DNA from 3 places in the Pseudomonas sp. GT1P32 genome. Region 1 is predicted to be linked to each of the others. Evidence: predicted binding sites of a transcription regulator. Region 1 holds the regulator's gene; each other region holds the start of a gene.
The links. The regulator FliA, encoded in region 1, starts transcription of late flagellar genes. The targets are predictions, from matches to a motif close to CTAAAGTTTNNNNNNNNNNNGCCGNTAA.

Region 1 (5,799 bases):
ATGTCAAACACGTTCTCGGCGATGTGACAGCACTCCACCAGCTCGTTGAGCTGGAGGAAGCCGGCGCCCCCTTTTACAGTGTGAAAACCGCGAAAAATTGCATTGAGCAAGTCCGCATCATCCGGTCGGCTTTCAAGCTCGACCAGCTGTTCGGACAGTTGCTCTAGAATCTCGCCGGCCTCAACCAGGAAATCCTGAAGGATCTCTTCATCGGCGCCGAAGCTCATTAAGGGGGTGCTCCTAAGGTCTAAAAACCTAAAAAACCTAAAATGCTAAAACTCTAGAATCCCAGGCTGGATAACAAATCGTCCACATCGTCCTGACCGGACACAACATCTTCTCTTTTATCGGCATGAATCTGCGGACCTTCACCCTGAGAGAGATGTTTTTGCGGATCTTTTTCTGCAAGCATCGCTTCACGGTCATGTTCGATGCCCGCAAAGCGGTCCACCTGACTGGCCATAAGCACGAGCTTGAGCAGGTTGCTTTCAACTTCGGTGACCAATTGGGTCACACGCTTGATCACTTGACCGGTGAGGTCCTGATAATCCTGAGCGAGCAGAATGTCGTTGAGGTTGCTCGACACCGCACGGTTGTCCACGCTGCTGCGTGTCAGGAAACCATCGACACGCCGTGCCAGTTCACGAAACTCCTCAGCCCCGACTTCGCGACGCATGAACCGCCCCCAGTCCGTGCTCAGCGCCTGAGCTTCATCGCTCAGGCTGTTGACCAGCGGCGTGGAGTTTTCGACCAGATCCATGGTGCGGTTGGCTGCGGCCTCTGTCAGCTTGACAACGTAACCCAGACGCTCGGTGGCATCTGTGATCTGGGACACTTCCTCGGCTTGCGGCATGTGCGGGTCAATCTGAAAATTGACGATCGCACTGTGCAGCTCGCGGGTGAGCTTGCCCACTTCCTGATACAGGCCGCGGTCACGGGTCTGGTTGAGCTCATGGATCAGTTGCACAGCGTCGCCGAACTTGCCTTTTTCAAGGCTTTCGACCAGTTCGACCGCGTGTTTTTTCAGGGTCGATTCAAAATCGCCCTGTGAAGATTCGTTTTGGTCCATAGCTTCCCCGTGGCGCAGTTTCTCAACCGATGCGTTCGAAAATCTTCTCGATTTTTTCTTTCAACGCCTGGGCCGTGAAGGGTTTGACCACATAGCCGTTTACGCCGGCCTGGGCCGCTTCAATGATCTGCTCGCGCTTGGCTTCAGCGGTCACCATCAGCACCGGCAGGTGCTTGAGCTTTTCATCGGCGCGCACGTGGCGCAGCAGATCGATACCGGTCATGCCAGGCATGTTCCAGTCTGTTACCAGAAAGTCGATGCTTCCGCTGTTGAGAACCGGAATGGCAGTAATGCCATCGTCGGCCTCGACCGTGTTGGTGAACCCAAGGTCACGCAACAGGTTTTTTATGATCCGCCGCATCGTTGAGAAGTCATCAACGATGAGGATTTTCATGTTCTTGTCCAATTCGACCTCCAAGCAGACTTAAACGCGCCCAGCACCTGGACGCGCCATTTCAATCAATCCGGCAAAGCACTCAATGACTGTCTGGAGCACAACAGATCGAGACCGGTGCAGTTCAACACCACACCAGCCAAGTTCGCAGTGTCCCCACACTGCCTTCAGCGCGCTCGCCACTCCCCCAAACGCCCCCGCAAACGGGCCGCGCACTGGCTGTGTAACTGGCTGACCCGAGATTCGCTGACCCCCAGGACCTCACCGATTTCCTTGAGATTCAACTCTTCGTCGTAGTACAGCGCCAACACCAGTCGCTCACGCTCCGGCAAATTGGCAATCGCGTCCGCCAGCGCTGCCTGGAAGCGTTCATCTTCCAGATCGCGCGACGGCTCGAGATGAGCACTCGCGCCATCCTCATGCAGCCCTTCGTGTTCGCCGTCCTGCAACAGGTCGTCGAAACTGAACAAGCGGCTGCCCAGGGTGTCGTTCAAAATCCCGTAGTAATCGTCGAGACTCAATTGGAGTTCGGCCGCAACTTCGTGATCTTTAGCGTCACGGCCGGTTTTAGCTTCAATCGAGCGAATTGCGTCGCTGACCATGCGGGTATTGCGGTGGACCGAACGTGGCGCCCAGTCCCCTTTGCGCACTTCATCAAGCATGGCGCCGCGGATCCGGATGCCCGCGTACGTCTCGAAACTCGCGCCTTTGCTGGCGTCATATTTGGTGGATACTTCAAGCAGGCCGATCATCCCGGCCTGGATCAGGTCTTCGACCTGGACACTGGCTGGCAGTCGCGCCAGCAGGTGGTAAGCAATGCGTTTGACCAGTGGCGCGTAACGCTCGATCAGCTCGTACTGCGCGTCACGCGCCGACTTCTTGTAGAGGTTGTAACCGCTGGCTGTCATAGCACGGGTCCTGCCGTTTGTTGCACGAGGCGCTCGACGAAAAACTCCAGGTGCCCGCGCGGGTTGGCAGGCAGCGGCCAGGTATCGACTTTTTGTGCGATGGCCTTGAAAGCCAGGGAGCACTTGGAACGAGGGAAGGCTTCATAGACCGCGCGCTGTTTCTGCACAGCCTTGCGCACGCTTTCGTCGTACGGCACCGCACCGACGTATTGTAAGGCGACGTCGAGGAAGCGGTCCGTGACCTTGGTCAACTTGGCGAACAGGTTGCGGCCTTCCTGCGGGCTCTGGGCCATGTTGGCCAGGACGCGGAAGCGGTTCATGCCGTAGTCGCGGTTGAGCAGTTTGATCAGGGCGTAGGCATCCGTGATCGAAGTCGGCTCGTCGCAGACCACCAGCAAGACTTCTTGCGCGGCGCGAACAAAACTGACTACCGAGTCACCAATACCCGCAGCGGTGTCGATCACGAGCACGTCGAGGTTGTCGCCGATATCGCTGAACGCCTGGATCAGGCCGGCATGCTGGGCCGGACTCAGATGAACCATGCTTTGAGTGCCGGACGCGGCCGGGACGATGCGGATGCCGCCTGGCCCCTGCAACAACACGTCGCGCAGCTCACAGCGGCCTTCGATGACGTCGGCCAGGGTACGTTTGGGTGTCAGTCCCAGCAGGACGTCGACATTCGCCAGCCCCAGATCGGCGTCCAGCAGCATGACGCGCCGGCCGAGCTCAGCTAGAGCCAGGGACAAGTTCACTGACACGTTAGTCTTCCCGACGCCACCTTTGCCGCCGGTCACCGCGATCACCTGTACGGGATGCATGCTGCCCATGTTATTTCTTTACCTTGTCTTGCATAGACGGAGGCCACATTACTGGCTGCGCGTTCATCAACTGAACAATGCATGGCAGACCATCGATGTAGGTACAAAAACTGTTCATTAATACCTCAGCCAACCTGCTTGGTCGGGCTGTGATAAATATCAGCGAACATGTCAGCCATGGCTTCTTCGCTGGGTTCTTCCTGCATTTGCACGCTGACGGCGCGACTGACCAACTGATGACGACGCGGCAGATGCAGATCATCCGGAATACGCGGTCCATCAGTCAGGTAAGCCACCGGCAATTCATGACTGATCGCCAGGCTCAACACCTCGCCCAGGCTTGCCGTCTCATCCAGTTTAGTCAGGATGCAGCCAGCGAGCCCGCAGCGCTTGTAACTGTGATAAGCGGCGGTTAGAACCTGTTTCTGGCTGGTGGTTGCCAGAACCAGATAATTTTTTGATTTGATGCCGCGACCGGCCAGGCTTTCGAGCTGCATGCGCAATGCCGGATCGCTGGCCTGAAGGCCCGCGGTATCGATCAGCACCACGCGCTTGCGCAACAATGGATCCAGCGCCTGCACCAGGGACTGGCCCGGATCGACGTGCGTCACCGACACATTGAGGATCCGGCCGAGGGTCTTGAGTTGCTCCTGAGCACCGATGCGGTAGCTGTCCATGCTCACCAGCGCGATGTTCTGCGCGCCGTACTTGAGCACGTAACGGGCCGCGAGCTTGGCCAGGGTGGTGGTCTTGCCCATGCCGGCGGGGCCGACCATGGCAATCACGCCGCCTTCTTCCAGTGGCTCGACTTCCGGTGTGGCGATCATCCGCGCCAGGTGCGCCAGCAACATGCGCCAGGCCTGACGAGGCTCATCAATGTCGGTAATCAGTTCCAGCAGATCGCGGGACAACGGACCGGACAAACCGATGCGTTGCAAGCGGCGCCAAAGGTTGGCCTGGGCCGGGCGGCTGCCTTGCAACTGATTCCAGGCCAGCGAACCGAGTTGTACTTCCATCAGTTCGCGCAGGCTGTTGAGTTCGAAACGCATCGAGTCGAAGGCACGCGGATCAACACCGGTCGAGGCAGGCGCGGGGGCCGGTGCCGGACGACGAGGTTCAGCGTAGGTCGGCTCGATCAGCGGCTCGGCGGCGGTCAACGGCAGGCCGGCGAACAACTGGCGATTGGTGGACTTGTCGCTCTCGCCATCGCTGCGCAGGCTCAGTTCGGCCTGGGCGGTGACGATCCGCGACTGGGTCTTGCGCAGCTCATCCTCGAGTTCCATGTTCGGAACACGCGGGGCCAGCGCCGACAGTTTGTAATCCAGAGCGGCCGTCAGCTCGACACCACCGGCGATCCGGCGGTTGCCAATGATGGCGGCATCAGCGCCCAGCTCATCACGAACCAGCTTCATGGCCTGACGCATATCGGCGGCGAAAAAACGCTTAACTTGCATAAACCACTACCTCAGCCGTTGGGCCCTACTGTCGCAACGATGGTCACTTGCTTGTTGTCAGGGATTTCCTGGTAAGCCAACACATGCAAACCCGGGACTGCCAGTCGGCCGAATCGCGACAGCATCGCGCGAACCGGGCCGGCCACCAGCAGAATCACCGGCTGACCTTGCATTTCCTGACGCTGCGCCGCATCGATCAACGAGCGTTGCAGTTTTTCAGCCATGCTTGGCTCCAGCAGAACGCCCTCTTCCGAGCCTTGTCCTGCCTTCTGAAGACTATTGAGCAATATTTGTTCCAACCTTGGCTCCAGAGTGATAACTGGCAGCTCCGACTCAGTCCCCACAATGCTTTGGACGATTGCACGAGATACGCCGACGCGGACGGCGGCCACCAGCGCGGCAGTATCTTGACTCTTGGCGGCATTGTTCGCGATCGCCTCGGCGATGCTGCGAATGTCCCGTACGGGCACCTGTTCGGCCAGCAACGCCTGGAGCACCTTGAGTAGCTGCGACAACGAAACCACGCCCGGCACCAGCTCTTCCGCCAGTTTTGGCGAGCTTTTGGCCAGCAATTGCATGAGTTGCTGCACTTCTTCGTGGCCAATCAGCTCACTGGAGTGCTTGTACAGAATCTGGTTCAAATGGGTTGCCACTACCGTACTGGCATCGACCACGGTGTAACCGAGGGATTGTGCCTGCGCACGCTGGCTGACTTCGATCCAGACCGCCTCCAGCCCGAAAGCCGGATCTTTGGCGGTAATACCGTTGAGCGAACCGTAGACCTGACCGGGGTTGATCGCCAGTTCGCGGTCCGGATAAATCTCCGCTTCGGCCAGGATCACCCCCATCAGAGTGAGGCGATAGGCGCTCGGCGCAAGGTCGAGGTTGTCACGGATATGCACAGTCGGCATCAGGAAGCCCAGATCCTGGGACAGCTTTTTACGCACACCCTTGATCCGCGCCAGCAGCTGACCACCCTGATTGCGGTCCACCAGCGGAATCAGACGATAGCCGACTTCCAGGCCAATCATGTCGATCGGCGTCACATCGTCCCAGCCAAGCTCCTTGGTTTCCTGAGCGCGAGCCGGCGATGGCAGCAATTCCTGCTGACGCTTGACCTCTTGCAAGGCCTGAACCTTGACGACGTTCTGTTTCT
Region 2 (5,799 bases), 2.7 Mb from region 1:
TGCCCTCGGAAGACGTGCTGGTCTGGCTCGGTCCGGCCATTGGCCCGCAAGCCTTTGAAGTCGGCCCGGAAGTACGGGATACCTTCATCGAGCAATTGCCCGAATCCGCCAAAGCCTTCGTCCCAAGCCAAAACGCTGGCAAATTCATGGCTGACATCTATGAGCTGGCGCGTTTGCGTCTGGCGGCTCGTGGTGTCACTGCTGTTTATGGTGGCGGTTTCTGCACCGTGACCGATCCCCGCTTCTTTTCTTACCGCCGCAGCCCTCGCACCGGTCGGTTTGCCTCCCTTGTCTGGTTGGATCGCTAGACTTCCCTGACCTGCATCAACGTCACGACGCTTGAAACTCCCAGAATCGACCACATCTATAGCGGTATCTGGCAGGTTTCTTCATTCAGGATGTTTTATAGGTCCGGCCTGCTCAAAAGGAAGGTGACCCATGCGTATAGATCGTTTAACCAGCAAATTGCAGTTAGCTCTATCCGACGCCCAATCGCTGGCCGTCGGCCTTGACCATCCCGGTATTGAACCGGCGCACTTGATGCAAGCCATGCTTGAACAGCAGGGTGGTTCGATCAAACCCCTGTTGATGCAGGTTGGTTTTGACGTCAACAGCCTGCGTAAAGAGCTGACCAAAGAGCTCGACCAGCTGCCAAAAATCCAGAACCCGACCGGCGACGTCAACATGTCGCAGGACTTGGCGCGTCTGCTCAATCAGGCGGATCGCCTGGCCCAGCAGAAGGGCGATCAGTTCATTTCCAGTGAGCTGGTGCTGCTCGCCGCCATGGACGAGAACAACAAACTCGGCAAATTGTTGCTCGGTCAGGGCGTCAGCAAAAAAGCCCTGGAAAACGCGATCAACAACCTGCGTGGCGGCGAAGCGGTCAACGACGCCAACCACGAAGAGTCGCGTCAGGCGCTGGATAAATACACCGTCGACCTGACCAAGCGCGCCGAAGACGGCAAACTCGATCCGGTAATCGGTCGTGACGACGAAATTCGCCGGACCATTCAGGTGCTGCAACGCCGCACCAAGAACAACCCGGTGCTGATCGGTGAGCCTGGCGTGGGTAAAACCGCCATCGCCGAAGGCCTGGCCCAGCGCATCATCAACGGCGAAGTGCCGGATGGCCTGAAAGGCAAACGCCTGCTGTCCCTGGACATGGGCGCGCTGATTGCCGGTGCCAAGTACCGTGGCGAGTTTGAAGAGCGCCTGAAATCCCTGCTCAACGAACTGTCGAAGCAGGAAGGGCAGATCATTCTGTTTATCGACGAACTGCACACCATGGTCGGCGCCGGTAAAGGCGAAGGCTCGATGGATGCGGGCAACATGCTCAAACCTGCGTTGGCCCGTGGCGAGTTGCACTGCGTCGGCGCGACCACGCTCAACGAGTACCGTCAATATATAGAGAAGGACGCGGCCCTCGAGCGGCGCTTCCAGAAAGTGTTGGTGGACGAACCGAGCGAAGAAGACACCATCGCCATTCTGCGTGGCCTGAAAGAGCGTTATGAAGTTCACCACAAAGTGGCGATCACCGACGGCGCGATCATCGCCGCGGCCAAACTGAGTCATCGCTACATTACCGATCGTCAGTTGCCGGACAAGGCCATCGACCTGATCGACGAAGCCGCCAGCCGCATCCGCATGGAGATCGACTCCAAGCCGGAAGTGCTGGACCGTCTTGAGCGTCGTCTGATTCAGCTGAAGGTGGAATCCCAGGCGCTGAAGAAAGAGAGCGATGAAGCGGCGATCAAGCGTCTGGAAAAACTCCAGGAAGAAATCGTTCGTCATGAGCGTGAGTATTCGGACCTCGAAGAAATCTGGAACTCGGAAAAAGCCGAAGTCCAGGGTTCTGCGCAGATCCAGCAGAAAATCGAACAATCCCGCCAGGAACTGGAAGCCGCCCGCCGTAAAGGCGACCTGAACCGCATGGCCGAGCTGCAATACGGGGTGATCCCGGATCTGGAGCGCAGCCTGCAAATGGTCGACCAGCATGGCAAAAGCGAAAACCAGTTGCTGCGCAGCAAGGTGACCGAGGAAGAAATCGCCGAAGTCGTCTCGAAGTGGACCGGCATCCCCGTGTCGAAAATGCTCGAAGGCGAGCGCGACAAGCTGATGAAGATGGAAGGCCTGTTGCATCAGCGCGTGATCGGTCAGGACGAAGCGGTGATCGCGGTTTCCAACGCGGTGCGTCGTTCGCGGGCCGGTTTGTCCGACCCGAATCGTCCGAGCGGTTCGTTCATGTTCCTCGGCCCGACCGGTGTCGGTAAAACCGAGTTGTGCAAGGCGTTGGCCGAGTTCCTCTTTGATACCGAAGAGGCGATGGTGCGGATCGACATGTCCGAGTTCATGGAGAAACATTCCGTGGCCCGGTTGATCGGTGCGCCACCAGGCTACGTAGGGTATGAAGAGGGCGGTTACCTGACCGAGGCGGTGCGTCGCAAGCCTTATTCGGTGATCCTGCTGGATGAGGTCGAGAAGGCCCACCCGGATGTGTTCAACATCTTGCTGCAAGTGCTGGAAGATGGCCGCCTGACCGACAGCCATGGCCGCACGGTGGATTTCAAGAACACCGTGATCGTCATGACCTCCAACCTGGGCTCGGTACAGATCCAGGAACTGGTCGGTGATCGTGAGGCTCAGCGCGCAGCGGTGATGGATGCGATTTCCACGCACTTCCGGCCGGAGTTCATCAACCGGGTCGACGAAGTGGTGATCTTCGAACCATTGGCGCGGGATCAGATTGCGGGCATTACCGAGATCCAGTTGGGTCGTCTGCGCAGTCGCCTGACTGAGCGCGAACTGAAACTGGAGCTCAGCCCTGAGGCCATGGACAAGCTGATCGCGGTTGGCTACGACCCGGTGTACGGCGCACGGCCACTGAAACGTGCGATTCAGCGCTGGATCGAAAACCCGCTGGCGCAGCTGATTTTGTCGGGTCGTTTCATGCCCGGCGATACCGCCAAGGGTGTGGTGGAAAACGACGAAATCGTCTTCGCCTGATCCGCGTTAGCAACAAAACTGAAGAGGCCTCGCGTTGCGAGGCCTTTTTTTCGTCAGGTTGTTGAACTCAAAGGAAAAGGCTTGTAAAGTGCGCCCCGCAGTAAGTCACCCGGAAGGGTTTCTGCTCCCCAAGCAGGAATCTGAAATAAGTTGCAAATCATTAACTTGAATGCAATTTAGGGGGTTGACAGAGGTGCTTAAGATTGTAGAATAGCGCGCCTCAGACACACGAACGCAGCGATGCGAACGGGTCGAAGAGAACGCAGTAAAGCTTCACCGTTGTAAATTGAAATATGTAGTTCCGTGATAGCTCAGTCGGTAGAGCAAATGACTGTTAATCATTGGGTCCCAGGTTCGAGTCCTGGTCACGGAGCCAATTTCAAACCGGGGTATAGCGCAGTCCGGTAGCGCGCCTGCTTTGGGAGCAGGATGTCAGGAGTTCGAATCCCCTTACCCCGACCATTTTTGGGTCGTTAGCTCAGTTGGTAGAGCAGTTGGCTTTTAACCAATTGGTCGTAGGTTCGAATCCCACACGACCCACCATTTTTGAAACCAGTTAGCGCTGGAATCGAATCTTAAGATCAGAGGCCAAAAGCGCTGATCGAAGAAGGCGCCTTTAAAAGGTGCCTTTTTTTTACCGGGGTATAGCGCAGTCCGGTAGCGCGCCTGCTTTGGGAGCAGGATGTCAGGAGTTCGAATCCCCTTACCCCGACCATATTAAAAATCCTCGTATCGAAAGATACGGGGATTTTTTTTGCCTTTTAAAAAGCCGAATCCTTTCAAGTCATCGTACAACTAGCCGATAACGAGCTGTCGGGGCGCACTCGCGACCTCTCATTCAAGCCAACAACAAGAAAGGCACTCGTTATGTTTCTTCGTCAGCTGAATATTGCCCCTCGTGCTGCGCTGGGTTTTGCCTTGATTGCCGTGCTGGTGGCGTTGCTTGGAATATTTGCCCTGGGGCAGATGTCGAGCATTCGCGAGAGCGAGGTGGCGGTGGAGAAACAATGGCTGCCGAGCATCCGTGGTGGTGACGAGATCCGCGAACTGATGCTGCGCATCCGTACCATTTCCCTGCGCATGGCACTGGATCAAGACCCAAAGAACATTCCAACCTACCGCGGCCAGATGGACACCCGCGACAAGGAACTGAGCGAGAAGATTGCGGCTTACGACAAGTTGGTCGACACCGCTGAAGGTCAGGCCTTGTATGACCAGTTCAAAACCACCTTCGCCGCCTATCGCACCGGCATTGCCCAGTCGTTCACCCTGGCCGAGCAAGGTCGCCGTGACGAGCTGACCAAACTGCTGTTGATCGACATGAAAACCGTGGTCGATGGTTCCGGCAAGCAGCTCAATGACCTGGCGGAACTGTTCGCCAAACAGGTCGCCGTTGAAAGCCAGAAATCCGCAGCGCACTACGAAACCTCGCGGTCCATCGTCAGCCTGTTCATCGCGCTCGCGGCGTTGGCGACTGTCGGCCTGGCGATGTTGCTGACTCGCAGCATCGTCCGTCCGCTGAACGAAGCCTTGAGTGCGGCGGAAAGCGTGGCGCAGGGCGATTTGACCCGACCTATCGCGACCCATGGCAATGACGAAGTGAGCCGTTTGCTCAAGGCGCTGGCGACCATGCAGCAGAACCTGCGGGAAACCCTGCAAGCCATCAGTGGCTCGGCGACGCAACTGGCCACGGCGGCAGATGAGCTGAACGCCGTCACCCTCGACAGCACCCAGGGCCTGCAACAACAGAACAACGAGATTGAGCAAGCCGCCACGGCGGTCAACGAAATGACCTCCGCCGTCGAAGAAGTTGCGCGCAACGCAGTGTCGACTTCCGATGCCACTCGCCAGTCCAGCGAGTCGGCGCATCTGGGGCAGGAGCGGGTCAGCGAAACCGCGAGTGCCATCAGCGCCCTGGCCAATGATGTGCAGCACACCGGCGAGTTGGTGCAGTCGCTGGCCAATCAGTCTCAGGACATCGGTAAGGTGCTGGATGTGATTCGGGCCATTGCCGAGCAAACCAATCTGTTGGCGCTCAACGCTGCAATTGAAGCGGCGCGTGCGGGTGAAAGCGGGCGCGGTTTTGCGGTGGTGGCCGATGAAGTGCGTGCACTGGCGCATCGCACGCAGCAATCGACCCAGGAAATCGAACAAATGGTCCAGGGCATGCGCAGCGGCTCGAGCCTGGCGCTGGACTCGATGAATGCCAGCGCTTCCCGTGCCGCCAGTACGCTGGTGCTGGCCGAGCGGGCTGGCGACGCGTTGCAGACCATCACCGCCTCGGTCCACGAGATTCACGAGCGCAATCTGGTGATTGCCAGTGCCGCTGAAGAACAGGCCCAAGTGGCCCGGGAGGTGGATCGCAATCTGGTGAACATTCGTGATCTGTCGGTGCGTTCCGCTACCGGCGCGGATCAGACCAGTGCCTCCAGCCACGAGCTATCGAAACTGGCCAATGCGTTGCAGGGGATGGTGCAGCGTTTTCGGGTGTAAATGTGCCGGACATGAAAAAGCCGCGCTTTTCGAAGGAAAAGCGCGGCTTTTTTATTGAGACTTAGGCGCCGTCTTGATCTTTCAGGTGTTCGAACAGGCCTTTTGGCATTTTCTTGCCATTGGCTTCGTAGTTGGCTTTCACGTTATCGAACGCTTCTTGTTCGTCGATGAAACCGTCGTGGTTAGTGTCGATCTTGTCGAAGTTGGACTTCGGCGCGACTTTCAGGAATTCGGCGCGAGAGACCTTGCCGTCACCGTCGGTGTCGGTTTTTGCCATCGACGCATCGCCACACTTGCCTTCGC
Region 3 (5,799 bases), 3.3 Mb from region 1:
TTGTTCTTGTCCATCAGGCGAATGGTTTCGCTGGTCAGGTACATGTCGTTACGCACGTTCCCCACGGCTTCGGCGGGCACTTTGGACAACGAGCCGTAACCCTTGACCTCGGCGCCGATACGGCCGGTGAGCGCGGCGAGGGCCGGGATAAGTTGCGGCGTGGCTTCCTTGCTGCGCACGTAGTCGGACAACACCGCACGCGGGTCGGCCGGTGCCGGCAGCGGCGAATTTTTCACCAGCGCTTGCTGGGTGACTTCGGCGACGGCGGCGAACTGCAAAGCCTGATCGGCCGGCATGGTGCGGTTCAGCGCATAAGCCATTGGCAGCGTGCCGACCAGAATCAGCATGATCAGGCCCATGCCTTTCTGGCCGTCGTTGGAACCGTGGGCAAACGACACGCCGGTGCAGGTCACGATCAGCATGCCGCGAATCCACCACGGTGGTGGCGTGTTGCCTTCTGGCGCCTTGTACAACGCGCGATTCTTGACGAAGGCGCGCAAGGCCAGCAGCAACAGCGCGGCAAAACCAAAGCCGACCAGCGGTGAGAGCAGCAGCGCGTAACCGATCTTGGTGGCTTGCGCCCAGTCCACGCCGCTGGTGCCATCGCGGCCATGCATCAGGGCATTGGCCACGCCGACACCAATGATCGAACCGATCAGCGTGTGCGACGACGACGCCGGCAAGCCCAGCCACCAGGTGCCGAGGTTCCACAGAATCGCGGCGATCAACAGGGCGAAAATCATCGCGAACCCGGCGGACGAACCGACTTGCAGAATCAGTTCCACCGGCAGCAGGGCGATGATGCCGAACGCCACCGCGCCGCTGGACAGCAACACCCCCAGGAAGTTGAAGAACCCGGACCAGGCCACCGCGAAATTCGGCGGCATCGAGTTGGTGTAAATCACCGTGGCCACCGCGTTGGCGGTGTCGTGGAAACCGTTGACGAACTCAAAGCCCAGCGCGATCAGCAGCGCCACGCCCAGCAACAGAAACGGCGTCCAGGTGGTGACCACCGTGCCGAGTTCGCTCATGTCGTGCATCAGGCTGTACGCGGTGAACAACAGTCCACTGGCCAGCACGCCGAAGAAAATCACCAGGGTGAACAGGCCGGGTTTCTTGTCGAGCTGCGGTCTGGCGCTGCTGGCGGGCGCCTGGGCGGCGGTGTAGGAAGGAGTAGCCATGACGGACAATCCTGAGGAGGGAAGTGTGTCGGTCATGATCGTTGCTAAATATTACAGGGAGGCTGCGTTGGGTCAGTGTTTGGGGTTTTTGCTGATACCACCGATCCGAACACACACCGTCCCCTGTAGGAGCGAGGCTTGCCCGCGAAGAACGATAACGCGGTCATTCAGTTAAACCGAGGTGTTCCATTCGCGGGCAAGCCTCGCTCCTACAGGGGGTGGTGGTTGCTTAATAATCCTCGCGTTTTTTGAATGCCCAACGCCCTGCAATCACCGTAAACGTCGCGACCAAGGCCACCAGGATCCAGAACCCCTCAGGGTCCTGCGATAGCGGCACGCCCCCCACGTTCATGCCAAAAAAACCGGCAATGATGTTGATCGGCAACGCCAGCACCGTGACCACGGTCAAGGTAAACAGCGTGCGGTTGCTTTGCTCGTTGAGGTTGGCGGCAATCTCTTCCTGCAACAGCTTGATCCGCTCACCCAGCGCCGTGAGGTCGTTGATGATCAGCGCAAATTCCTCGGTGGATTTGCGCAACTCCTTTACGTCTTCCTTCTGCAACCATTGCGGCGGGCGATTGAGCAGGCGCAGCAACGAGCCCGGCTCCAGCGCCAGCAGCCGTTGCAAGCGCACCAGCACCCGGCGATTGGCGCCCAGCTCCGCGCGGTTGGTCGACAGCCGCGAGGACAGCAATTCATCTTCGATCTGATCGACGCTGAGGCTGGTCTTGCGCACGATCTGCGTCAGCACTTCGCCCTGGTCGCGCAGCAAATGCACGAGCAATTCCAGCGGCGAGCGAAAACGCTCACCGGCTTTCACCGAGGAACGCAACTTGTCCACCGAGTGCAGCGGTTGCAGGCGCGCGCTGATGATCAGCCGACTGCGCGCACACACCCACAGCGTCGACACATCCGAGGAGACCATGCTGCTGAGGTTGAACACCACGTCGTTGACCACCGCCAGCAATGCCGAATCGACATGCTCGATGCGCGTCGAACGCGAGCCTTCATGCAAGGCTTCGAAAAACTCGTCGGGCAATTCCAGATGACTTTTCATCCAGCGCTCGCACGCGGCGTGAGCGAGGTTCAGGTGCAGCCAGAGAAATTCGTCGCTGTCGTCCGATTGTTGCAGGGACCGCAGCGCCATGGCCGAATCGATTTCCCGACCGCGTTCGCCGGGACGAAAACTGAAACCGTACAGCAGACCGAACAGGTCCGGGTCGCGATGGCTTTGGTCGATGCTGTGGTTCATGAGGTCTCGCTGTGAGGAGGCGGCCTGTCGCGGGTTTCACAGGTTCACTTGAGCCGCATCATCGCAAGGCGTCTTGACAGTTTTGTGACAGCTTCGTGGAGCTGGCCAAGTGCCTTCTACCGGCTGTCGGAACCGCTCAAGAACGGCCCTGACACGCCGATCTCGTAGGAGCCGGCTTGCTGGCGATAGCGTCTGGGCAGTCGACCTATTTCCCGACTGGCCGGACGCTATCGTCGGAACGCCGCCCGCAGCAAGCCGGCTCCTACAAAGAGCATGCGTTCGACGCTGTAGACAGGGAATGTCCGGATTACTTTCACGCCACCCCAAGGCGTGCCTCATTCCTGTCACGAGTACCTTCCGATGTCTTTGCAAAAGTCCTTGAGAGCGCAAATTCTCGCCCTGTTGAGCGGCAGCCTGTTTGCGATGCTGTTGATCGCCCTGGCCTGTTTTCACTTTCTGTCGAATGGCGTTCAAAGCTACGCGAATCTCATTGACGGCCCGCTGCACACCTCTCAATTGATCGATGAAGCCAACCTTCAATTCAAGGTGCAGGTGCAGGAATGGAAAAACGTCCTGCTGCGCGGCAAGCAGCCGGCAGACCTGGACAAATACTGGAAGCAATTCGAAGACCGTCAGCGCGAGGTGCAGGGCATCCTCGGCGAACTGGCCGGGCAGAAGGGCATCGAGCCGCAACTCAAGACCCGCATCGAACGCCTGCGTGACGAGCATCGTCAGTTGGGCGCGGCATACCAGAAAGGTCGCGATGCTTACGTGGCGGCCGGTGCCGATCCAACGGCGGGCGACACCGCAGTCAAAGGTGTCGACCGTGCAGCCAGCGACCAGATGAGCGAACTGGTCAGCGAACTGCGCAAACAGGGCGTCGAGCAGTCGAAGCTGATCAGCGCCAGCGCCGATCGCACCGTGTTGTTGGGCATCATTGTGATGCTCGCTTCGGGCTTGTTGATCGGGCTGTTGAGCCTGTGGCTGGTCAACCGCAACCTGGTCGAACCGATCCGCAAATTGATCGACTACGTGGCGCAACTTAGCCAGGGCAAGTTTGCCGAACGCGTGGCCAGCACCCGTCAGGACGAGCTGGGCAAGTTAGCGGTGGCGGCCAACACTTTGCGTGATTTTCTCGCTGAAACCTTCAGCCGTTTGCAGGTCAGTGCCAAGGATCTGGACAGCGCGAGCGGTGAGCTGAATTCGATTGCCAGCCTCATGGCCAGTGGCACCAACGAGCAGTTCAACCGCACCGACCAAGTGGCCACGGCGATGAACGAAATGTCTGCCACCGCGCAAGAAGTCGCGCGCCACGCCGCCGATGCGGCACGTGCCGCCGACGATGCCGACCAGTCCGCCCAGCAGGGCGAAAAAGTCATGCAGGGCACCATCCACACCATCACACGCATGCGCGGCGAAATCGCCAACACCGCCACGGTCATCCGCCAACTGGAAACCGACAGCGGACGCATCGGCAAGGTGCTGGAAGTGATTCGCGGCATCGCCGAGCAAACCAACCTGCTGGCACTCAACGCGGCAATCGAGGCGGCGCGTGCCGGTGAGGCGGGCCGCGGTTTTGCCGTGGTGGCCGATGAAGTGCGCAGCCTCGCGCAGCGCACGGCGGCGTCGATCATCGAGATCAACCAGATCATCCAGACCGTGCAAACCGGTGCGGTGGACGCGGCCCAGGCGATAGAAAGCGGCCAGTCGCGCAGCGAAGAAAGCGTTCAGCAAGTGACTGAGGCCGGCGCCATGCTGGAGCGCATCACGCATGCCGTGGAAGCGATTCGCGACATGAACCGCCAGATCGCCACCGCCGCCGAAGAGCAGACCTCGGTCGCCGAAGACATCTCGCGCAACCTTACCGAGATCACCAGCATCGCCAGTACCAACCTCGACAACGTGCAGCGCACTGAAGCGGCCAGCCACAACCTGCACGGGTTGTCGGGGCAGTTGAACGAGGTGACGGCGCGCTTGAGCGCGTAAGGGAAATGGCTGTGTACCGGCTTGCTTACCGAGTGGGTACACAGTCGATCTCAAGTCCGCTGACCCGATGTCGATGATGAGCGTATACCCATCACCTCAATGGAAAACGCCATGGTTAACATCTCGTCTGTTTCGATCATCCAGCCCGTCGCCACTGCTTCGGCCAAAGCCACAGCAAGCACTGACGACACGTCTGTCACCGCCAGCGCCGAGGCGTCCAGCGACACCACCAAGGTGTCCGCCGACGGCGCACCGGCGGCGAGTGGCGGCAGCTCCAGCAGCAGCGAAGAATCGGATTCGGTGAAAGCCCTGCGCAAGCAGATCGCCGAGCTGCAAAAGCAATTGCAGGAACAACAGCAACAACTGCAAGCGGCCCAGGCCAAACAGGAAAGTGCAGACGCCAAGGCCGCCGATGTGGCGGCGGCTCAGTCGCAGATTGCGACGACCTCCGGTTCGTTGCAGACCGCAACGGCGGCGTTGTTGGCGGCGTTGCAGGAAGAAGGCAGCAGCACTGCGGGATCGATGGTCAGTACGTCGGCCTGATTCGAAAACACAAAAAAGCCGCACGATCCGAAAATCGTGCGGCTTTTTCTATGCGCGTATCAGGTGTCTTGTTTGTTCTTCAGGACTTCGCCAGTGGCGGCGTTCAAGTCCACGTCCCACTCAATGTTTTTGGCATCACGCAGTTCAACTTCGTACTCGTAGATGTTGGAGTGTTTGTCGAGGTCGCTGTCAGTGATCGTGGCGCCCGGGTGCAACTTCAGAACGATCTGGTTCAGCTCTTCCAGCGGCTTGATCTTGCCGTCTTTGACCAGCTGTGGGATCTGATCGACAGGAACATCAGCCGCCTGGGCCAGGCCAGCAGTGAGGGTCAGGGCGGCAGCGGTGAACAGGGCAGTCAAAGTCTTCATGAGGTTCTTTCCTTGGGGTGATCTGTTTAAGTGGGATCAGACTAGCTTCCAGACCTTAACTGACCCTTAAAAACGCGCTGGAGTTCGATTGCGTCGTTTGTTCAATTGCACCACCCGGCGACGTTTCATGCTGTGACCTCAATCAATCGAGGTGCTTATGAAACGAATCGTCGCGCGGATCTACGCGCCATTGTTTTGGGCCGGGTTCATCGGTGTCGGGGTATGGTTGGTGGGCTACATCAGGTTGTCACCGGGCTGGTTGTTGCCTGTATTTCTGACCGCCCTGGCAGTGTCGTTCCTGGCCGAGTGGGCCTTGCCCTATGAAGTGCGTTGGAATCGTTCAGCCGGTGATCGCGCCCGTGACATCGTTCACGGGCTGGTCAACGAGACGTTGAATGCGCTCGGTCTGCTGGCGTTACCAGGTCTGGTAGCGTTGCTGTCGTTCGATGGCGCATGGCCAAGGGAGTGG

Region 2: a site for FliA is predicted at 3,782-3,809, ahead of ACYZUC_RS24605 (methyl-accepting chemotaxis protein). Genes of this name have one in related genera too.
Region 3: a site for FliA is predicted at 2,569-2,596, ahead of ACYZUC_RS27245 (methyl-accepting chemotaxis protein). Genes of this name have one in related genera too.

The regions. Positions count from the first base shown of each region.
Region 1 is NZ_CM142704.1:2,626,523-2,632,321, forward strand. It holds gene ACYZUC_RS12030 (chemotaxis protein CheA) at 1-227, opposite strand, end outside; gene ACYZUC_RS12035 (protein phosphatase CheZ) at 281-1,069, opposite strand; gene ACYZUC_RS12040 (chemotaxis response regulator CheY) at 1,092-1,463, opposite strand; gene fliA (RNA polymerase sigma factor FliA) at 1,631-2,371, opposite strand; gene fleN (flagellar synthesis regulator FleN) at 2,368-3,198, opposite strand; gene flhF (flagellar biosynthesis protein FlhF) at 3,315-4,643, opposite strand; gene flhA (flagellar biosynthesis protein FlhA) at 4,655-5,799, opposite strand, start outside.
Region 2 is NZ_CM142704.1:5,361,425-5,367,223, forward strand. It holds gene pgeF (peptidoglycan editing factor PgeF) at 1-308, shown strand, start outside; gene clpB (ATP-dependent chaperone ClpB) at 439-3,003, shown strand; tRNA gene ACYZUC_RS24585 (tRNA-Asn) at 3,304-3,379, shown strand; tRNA gene ACYZUC_RS24590 (tRNA-Pro) at 3,389-3,465, shown strand; tRNA gene ACYZUC_RS24595 (tRNA-Lys) at 3,471-3,546, shown strand; tRNA gene ACYZUC_RS24600 (tRNA-Pro) at 3,642-3,718, shown strand; gene ACYZUC_RS24605 (methyl-accepting chemotaxis protein) at 3,871-5,496, shown strand; gene ACYZUC_RS24610 (HvfA family oxazolone/thioamide-modified RiPP metallophore) at 5,558-5,799, opposite strand, start outside.
Region 3 is NZ_CM142704.1:5,945,637-5,951,435, forward strand. It holds gene ACYZUC_RS27235 (inorganic phosphate transporter) at 1-1,181, opposite strand, end outside; gene ACYZUC_RS27240 (transporter) at 1,411-2,433, opposite strand; gene ACYZUC_RS27245 (methyl-accepting chemotaxis protein) at 2,794-4,419, shown strand; gene ACYZUC_RS27250 (hypothetical protein) at 4,531-4,962, shown strand; gene ACYZUC_RS27255 (PepSY domain-containing protein) at 5,022-5,330, opposite strand; gene ACYZUC_RS27260 (sterol desaturase family protein) at 5,488-5,799, shown strand, end outside.